DNA from 2 places in the Pseudomonas sp. MF6755 genome. Region 2 is predicted to be linked to the other one. Evidence: predicted binding sites of a transcription regulator. Region 2 holds the regulator's gene; the other holds the start of a gene.
The links. The regulator FliA, encoded in region 2, starts transcription of late flagellar genes. The targets are predictions, from matches to a motif close to CTAAAGTTTNNNNNNNNNNNGCCGNTAA.
Positions count from the first base shown of each region.

Region 1 (4,194 bases), on a different contig from region 2:
TTGCTGAATCAGCGCGGCAAGCTCAGTCGCCGAGCGGCGTAAGAGTGAATCTGAATCAGACAACGACATTCGTACTATCCCAATGCGCATCAGGGCGTTGAGCATAACGCCGACCTGGCCCCTACAGAATCGACAGCAACGTGCCGCCCAGGAATAACTGGTCCAACCAGAACACCTGGTGCAACAGCACGATCACCCAGAACAGCACCTGGTAAGAGACCTTGCGCGTCTTGTGCCGGAACACCTGCTGGGCGATCAACGCCCCCGGCCAACCGCCCGCCAGCTCGACGGCATGCAGGATGTTTTCCGGGGTGCGCCAGCCTTCGGTCTGGGCCTTGCGCTTATCGCTCCAGTACAGGAAAAACGCCACCACGCTGACCACGCCGTACGCCGCCAACGGGATCACCGTTTCGCCGCGATACCACAGCAAAGCCGAGCCCAACAGCGGTGCGGCACACAGCAGCACAAAGATCAGCGCCTTCAGGCGTGGGTGCTGGATGTTCATGGCTTGACCGCAGTCCAGTCGATCCAGCCGAACTGCCAGGTCGCCAGGATCACCAGGCCGAAGGCAATCCGGTACCAGGCAAAGACCGCGTAGCTATGGCTGGCGATGAACTTGAGCAACGCCTTGACCGCGATCATTGCGAAGATGAACGAGGTAACAAAGCCAATGGCGAACACCGGAAAGTCCGCCGGCTGGAACAGGTCGCGGTACTTGTAGCCCGAGTACACCGCCGCACCGACCATGGTCGGCATGGCCAGGAAGAACGAAAACTCGGTGGCTGCCTTGCGTGACAGGCCGAACAACAGGCCACCGATGATCGTCGCACCGGAGCGCGAAGTGCCCGGGATCATCGCCAGGCACTGGGCCAGGCCGACCTTGAGGGCGTCTTTCCAGGTAATGTCATCCACCGTTTCAGCGCGCACCGCATGCTGGCGGCGCTCGGCCCACAGCATGATCACGCCACCTATCACCAGGGCAGTGGCCACGGTGATCGGGTTGAACAGGTAATGCTTGATCAGGTCAGCAAAAATCACCCCCAGCACCACGGCCGGCAACACGGCGATGATCAGGTTGACGGTGAAACGCTGGGCGTTGGGCTGGGTCGGCAGGCCGATGACCACATCAAGGATCTTGCGGCGAAACTCCCAGACCACCGCGAGAATCGCGCCGAGCTGGATGATGATGTTGAAAGCTTCGAAGCGCTCGCCGCCGAAATTGATCAGGTCGGCGACGATGATCTGGTGGCCGGTGCTGGAGATCGGCAGGAACTCCGTCAGCCCCTCGACGATGCCGAGAATCAATGCCTGTATGGCGGTCCAAAAATCCATGCTGTCTCCAAAGGTCATGCGCTCGGCATGCCTCTTAGTCTTTTTTAAAGTTCACTGACGACGAACGCACTCAAGCGCCCGCGGTTGATTCTCAACGCCGGTCTGCAAAAATTCCGTGAAAAATCAGGCAGTACTCAGGTTTTTCGATTCCGGGCCGAAAGCCTATCAGACACGCCGGAAATCTCGAAGCAGCACCACAATTATAAAGAGCATGGAGTGACAGGACGATGAACAGTTTGCGCAGCATGTCGATCAGCCGCCGCCTTTGGCTGATCCTGATAGTCGCCGTGTTGATGCTGCTGGCCTTGGGGCTGCTGATGCTCAACCAGATCCATGGCGAACTCTACCAGGCCAAGCGCCAACAGACCCAACACGTGGTGCAAACCGCCAGCGGCGTGCTCAGCTATTACCAGAACCTGGAGAAAACCGGCGTACTGACCCGTGACGCGGCGCAGTTGCAGGCCCTGAGTGCGGTGCGCGGCCTGCGCTATGACCACGATGATTATTTCTGGATCAACGACCTCACCCCCGTGATGATCATGCACGCGGCCAACCCCAAGCTTGATGGCCAAAACCTCTCGGCGATTCGCGACCCGGATGGTTTTGCCGTGTTCAATGAGTTCGTGGTCCTGGCCAAGGCCAAGGGCGCCGGCATCGTCAACTACCGCTGGCCGAAACCAGGGGCCGAAGCGCCGGTGGAGAAAACCTCGTATATCCAGCTGTTCGAGCCCTGGGGCTGGATTATCGGCTCCGGCGTCTACGTGGATGATGTGCAGGCTGAATTCAGAGGCCAGGTGTGGAAAGCCTCGGTCATCGGCCTGGGCATTGCGCTGATGATGGCCGTGCTGGTGCTGCTGATCGCCCGCAGTATCGTGCAGCCGTTGCAGGCGGCGGTGAATGCCATGGGCAATATCGCCAGCGGTGAAAGCGACCTGACCCGCAGCCTCGACACGCACGGACGCGACGAGCTCACTCAACTGGCCCGGCACTTCAACAGCTTCACCGCCAAGTTGCGCCAGGTGATCGGCCACTTGCAGGTATGCGCGAACGCCCTGGGCCAGTCATCCACGGAGCTGGGCCACAACGCCAGCCAGGCCCACGACCGCAGCCAGCAGCAGTCGCAGCAGATGGAACTGGTGGCTACCGCCATCAATGAAGTCACCTACGGCGTGCAGGACGTGGCGAAGAATGCCGAACACGCGGCCAGTGAAATGCGCGATGCCCAGGCCCAGGCGCAACAGGGCCAGGTCAACATCGACGGCAGTCTGCAGCAGATCGACCAACTCTCCACCACCATCAACCAGGCCGTGGAGGTGATCCGCACCCTCTCCAGCGAAAGCACCCAGATCGGTGGCGTACTCGAAGTGATTCGCTCTATTGCCGACCAGACCAACCTGCTCGCTCTCAACGCCGCCATTGAAGCCGCGCGCGCCGGGGAGCAAGGCCGTGGGTTTGCGGTGGTCGCCGATGAAGTGCGCTTGCTGGCCCAGCGCACGCAGAAATCCACCGCCGAAATCCAGGTGATGATCGAACGCCTGCAAGGCCACTCCGAAGCGGCGGTCAAGGTCATCAGCGACAGCCACAGCGCCTCGCAGGTGACCATCGAACAAGCTGGCCAGGCTGGGGCGAGCCTCACTGCCATCGGCCAGGCGCTGCACAACCTCAACGGCTTGAACGCCTCGATTGCCAGCGCCACCCTGCAACAGGCCCATGTGGTGGAAGATATCAACCAGAACGTCACCCAGGCCGCTGGGTTGTCTCACAGCACAGCGCTGGCGGCGGAGCAATCCAGCGTGGCGAGTGCGCAGTTGCGTGGGTTGAGTGAGCAGCTTGATGGGTTGCTGCGCCAATTCCGAATCTAGCGCTGGGCAACTTGTGGGAGGGGGCTTGCTCCCGATTGCGACGGATCAGTCAGCTCATCTGCAACTGACCCACCGCAATCGGGAGCAAGCCCCCTCCCACATTTTTGTACGATGTATGGCCGTCGCACGCAAGTTTGAAGATCGCCGACCTGTAGGTACAATCACCGCCCTCTCCCACTCTCCCAAGGATCCGCCATGTCCGGGCTTGAACTGTTCGCCGCCGCCCTGGGGGTGATCGCTGTCTGGCTGACGGTCAAGCAGAACCCCTGGTGCTGGCCCATCGGCCTGGTCATGGTGTTGCTCTACACCTGGGTGTTTTTCGAGGTAAAGCTCTACTCCGACATGCTGCTGCAAGTGGTATACGCCGCATTGCAAGTCTATGGCTGGTGGCAGTGGACCCGCGCCGGCGAGGTCAAGCAGGGCCGCCAGGTCACCAGCCTGGGAACACCTGCGATCATGGCCAGCCTGGCCGTGGGTGCCGTGGGCAGCCTGTTGCTCGGCGCTGCCATGGCCCACTGGACAGACGCCGCCCAGCCGTGGCTCGACGCCGCCCTCACCGGTTTCAGCCTGGTGGCACAGATGTGGATGGCACAAAAACGCGTGCAGTGCTGGCCGTTGTGGATTGTCGTGGACGTGATTTTCGTCGGCTTGTTTCTCTACAAAGGCCTCTACCTCACCGCCGCGCTTTATGCACTGTTCACCATGATCGCCGTACAAGGCTGGCGCGAATGGCGCGCCGACCCGGCGTTGCGTTCATGAAGGTGGTGGTACTGGCCGGCCCCGAATCCAGCGGCAAGAGCTGGCTGGCGGCGCAGTTACACGCGCACTTCGGCGGGTTGATGGTGGGCGAATATGTACGGTATTTCATCGATCACCATCAGCGTGACACCTGCCTGGCGGATATCCCGGCGATTGCTCGGGGTCAGCTGGAATGGGAGGACGCCGCCCGTGCCCGGCGCCCTGCCTTGTTGATCCTCGACACCCACCTGTTGACCAACAA
Region 1 is NZ_JAEKDA010000003.1:270,242-274,435, forward strand. It holds gene JFT66_RS05310 (amidase) at 1-69, opposite strand, end outside; gene JFT66_RS05315 (DUF1294 domain-containing protein) at 122-505, opposite strand; gene JFT66_RS05320 (undecaprenyl-diphosphate phosphatase) at 502-1,332, opposite strand; gene JFT66_RS05325 (methyl-accepting chemotaxis protein) at 1,560-3,194, shown strand; gene pnuC (nicotinamide riboside transporter PnuC) at 3,390-3,953, shown strand; gene JFT66_RS05335 (AAA family ATPase) at 3,950-4,194, shown strand, end outside.
Region 1: the regulator FliA is predicted to act here: its motif matches at 1,466-1,493, upstream of JFT66_RS05325 (methyl-accepting chemotaxis protein).

Region 2 (4,194 bases):
TGGTGGCCGGTCCGGTTCGTGCGATGTTGTCGCGGTTTGGACGCCTGGCCGTACCGAATTTGCACGTGTTGGCTTACCAGGAAATTCCTGACAATAAGCAAGTGACTATCGTCGCGACAGTTGGGCCCAATGGCTGAGGTAGTGGGTTATGCAAGTTAAGCGTTTTTTCGCCGCCGATATGCGTCAGGCCATGAAACTGGTCCGTGATGAGCTGGGCGCCGACGCCGCGATTATCGGTAACCGTCGGATTGCCGGCGGTGTCGAGCTGACGGCTGCGCTGGATTACACGCCCCAGGCCTTGGCCCCGCGTGTGCCGAACATGGAACTCGAAGACGAGCTGCGCAAGACCGCCTCGCGTATTGTGTCGGCCCAGGCTGAACTGAGCATGCGTGGCGACAGCGATGCCAGCACCAATCGCCAATTGTTCGCCGGCTTGCCATTGACCGCCGCCGAGCCGCTGGTAGAGCCAACCTTCATCGAACCCCCGCGCCCAGCCGCGCCTGCCCCGGCCGCTGCCGTCGACCAGCGTGTGTTCGACTCGATGCGCTTTGAACTCAACGGCCTGCGTGAGTTGCTCGAAGTGCAACTGGGCTCCCTGGCATGGACGCAATTGCAAGGCAGCAAGCCGCAACAAGCCAACCTGTGGCGCCGCTTGCAACGCATCGGCCTGTCTGGCCCGCTGTCCCGCGACTTGCTGGCCTTGACCGCGGAAGTCGAAGAACCGCGCCAGGCCTGGCGCATGTTGCTGGCGCACTTGGCCCGCATGATCGCCACCCCGGAAATCGAACCGCTTGAAGAGGGCGGCGTGATCGCCATGGTCGGCCCCGCCGGCATGGGCAAGACCACCACCCTGGCCAAGCTGGCCGCCCGTTATGTGCTCAAGTACGGCGCGCAGAATATCGCCCTGGTGAGCATGGACAGCTACCGCATCGGCGCCCAGGAGCAGCTCAAGACCCTGGGCCGTATTCTCAATGTGCCGGTGACTCACGTCGACCCGGGCCAGTCCCTGGCCAACGCCCTGGACCCGCTGCTGCGCAAGCGCGTGGTGCTGATCGATACCGCTGGCCTGCAAGCCAGTGACCCGGCCCTGCGCATGCAGCTCGAAAGCCTGGCCGGGCGTGGCATCAAGTCGAAGAATTACCTGGTGCTTGCAACCACCAGTCAGAAACAGGTGCTTACCGCTGCTTATCACAGTTACAAGCGTTGCGGCCTGGCCGGCTGCATCCTCACCAAGCTCGATGAAACCGCGAGCCTGGGTGAAGTGTTGAGTTTGGCCATCAGCCATGAATTACCGGTCGCCTACCTGACCGACGGGCCGCGGATCCCAGATGATCTGCATCTACCGCGCCGTCATCAGTTGGTCAGCCGTGCCGTGAGTGTGCAAATGCAAGAAGAGCCTAGCGAGGAAGCGATGGCCGATATGTTCGCCGACCTTTACCACCACCCGGCTAAACGGGTCGGTTGAGGCAGGATGAACACCGTGAAATGTACCTACATCGATGGTCTGCAAGCGATTCACGCGGCCAAGCCATGTAGCCTGCGTCTAAGCAAGACAAGGTAAAGAAATAAAATGGGCAGCATGCATCCCGTACAGGTGATCGCGGTGACCGGCGGCAAAGGTGGCGTCGGAAAAACTAACGTGTCAGTGAATTTGTCCCTGGCCCTGGCAGAGCTTGGCCGTCGCGTCATGCTGCTGGATGCTGACCTGGGCTTGGCGAACGTGGACGTTCTGCTGGGGCTGACACCCAAACATACCCTTGCCGATGTGATCGAGGGCCGCTGTGAGCTGCGCGATGTGCTGCTCCAGGGCCCCGGTGGCATCCGTATCGTGCCGGCGGCCTCGGGCACCCAGAGCATGGTGCACCTGAGCCCTGCGCAACATGCCGGGCTGATCCAGGCGTTCAGTGATATCGGCGACAACCTCGACGTGCTGGTGATCGACACCGCTGCCGGGATCGGCGAGTCAGTGGTCAGCTTCGTGCGCGCCGCCCAGGAAGTGCTGCTGGTGGTGTGCGATGAACCCACCTCGATCACTGACGCCTACGCGCTGATCAAACTGCTTAACCGTGATTACGGCATGAACCGCTTCCGCGTGCTGGCCAACATGGCCCAAAGCCCGCAAGAAGGGCGAAACCTGTTCGCCAAGTTGACCAAGGTCACGGATCGCTTCCTCGATGTGGCTTTACAATACGTCGGCGCAGTTCCCTATGACGAGTGTGTACGCAAGGCCGTGCAAAAGCAGCGTGCGGTCTACGAAGCGTTCCCTCGTTCGAAGTGCGCACTGGCGTTCAAGGCCATTGCCCAGAAGGTCGATACCTGGCCGTTGCCCGCCAACCCTCGGGGGCATCTGGAGTTTTTCGTCGAGCGTTTGGTGCATCAGACGAGCGCAGGACCGGTGCTATGACAGCCAGCGGCTACAACCTTTACAAGAGATCGGCACGTGACAGCCAAGGTGAATTGATCGAGCGCTACGCGCCCTTGGTCAAGCGCATTGCCTATCACCTGTTGGCGCGCCTGCCGGCGAGTGTGCAGGTCGAAGACTTGATCCAGGCCGGCATGATCGGCCTGCTCGAAGTGTCGACCAAATACGACGCGAGCAAGGGTGCGAGTTTCGAGACGTATGCGGGTATCCGCATCCGTGGCGCGATGCTCGATGAAGTGCGTAAAGGGGATTGGGCGCCGCGTTCGGTACACCGCAATACGCGCATGGTCAGTGATGCAATTCGTGCAATTGAAGCAAAAACCGGTCGTGACGCTAAAGATCATGAAGTTGCGGCCGAACTCCAATTGAGTCTCGACGATTACTACGGGATTTTGAACGATACCTTGGGCAGCCGCCTGTTCAGTTTCGACGACCTGTTGCAGGACGGCGAACACGAAGGGCTGCACGAGGACGGCGCAAGTGCACATCTGGAGCCGTCCCGCGACCTGGAAGACGAACGTTTCCAGAGCGCGTTGGCGGACGCGATTGCCAATTTGCCGGAGCGTGAGCGCCTGGTGCTGGCGCTGTACTACGACGAAGAGCTGAACCTTAAGGAAATCGGTGAGGTCCTGGGGGTCAGCGAATCGCGTGTCAGCCAGTTGCATAGCCAGTGCGCAGCTCGCTTGCGGGGGCGATTGGGAGAGTGGCGCGCGCGCTGACAGGCAGTGTGGGGACACTGCAGACGCTACCGCGACGCCGCAAGGCTTCGCGGGTGCGCACCGTGGTGCCCTGGGCAGTCCTTTTTGTGTAACGCCTGTTGATTGAAATGGCGCGTCCAGGTGCTGGGCGCGTTTAAGACTGCTTGGAGGTCGAATTGGACAAGAACATGAAAATCCTCATCGTTGATGACTTCTCAACGATGCGGCGGATCATTAAGAACCTGTTGCGTGACCTTGGGTTCACTAACACGGTCGAGGCGGATGACGGCATTACGGCGATTCCGATCCTCAACAGCGGGAGCATCGACTTTCTGGTAACCGACTGGAACATGCCGGGTATGACCGGTATCGATCTGCTGCGCCACGTGCGCGCCGATGAAAAACTGCGCAGCCTGCCTGTGCTGATGGTGACCGCCGAAGCCAAGCGTGAACAGATCATCGAAGCCGCCCAAGCCGGGGTCAACGGTTACGTGGTCAAGCCATTCACGGCGCTGGCCTTGAAAGAGAAGATCGAAAAAATCTTCGAACGCATCGGTCATTGATGCAGCCACGGGGGAGCTATGGAGCATAACGAAACGTCACAGGGCGACTTTGAGTCGACCTTGAAAAAACATGCTCACCAGTTGGTCGACAGCCTGGAAAAAGGCCAGTTCGGCGATGCGGTGCAGTTGATCCATGAGCTTAACCAGACCCGTGACCGCGGCCTGTACCAGGAAGTGGGCAAGCTCACACGCGAGCTGCACAGTGCGATCGTCAATTTCCAGATTGACCCGCGCATGCCCCAGGCCGAAGAAATATCGCAAATCACCGACGCCACTGAACGCCTGTCCTATGTGGTCAGGCTGACCGAGGCGGCGGCCAACCGAACCATGGACCTGGTGGAAAACGCCACGCCCCTGGTCAACGGCATGGCCACCGAAGCCCAGGCCCTGAGCGTTGACTGGGGCCGCTTCATGCGCCGCGAAGTAGGCGCTGAAGAGTTTCGTGAGTTGGCGCGCCGGGTCGAAGGTTTCCTGTCGCGCAGCGAACAGGAAAACCGCACGGTTGCCAGCA
Region 2 is NZ_JAEKDA010000002.1:8,484-12,677, reverse strand. It holds gene flhA (flagellar biosynthesis protein FlhA) at 1-137, shown strand, start outside; gene flhF (flagellar biosynthesis protein FlhF) at 149-1,465, shown strand; gene fleN (flagellar synthesis regulator FleN) at 1,571-2,404, shown strand; gene fliA (RNA polymerase sigma factor FliA) at 2,401-3,141, shown strand; gene JFT66_RS02420 (chemotaxis response regulator CheY) at 3,309-3,683, shown strand; gene JFT66_RS02415 (protein phosphatase CheZ) at 3,702-4,194, shown strand, end outside.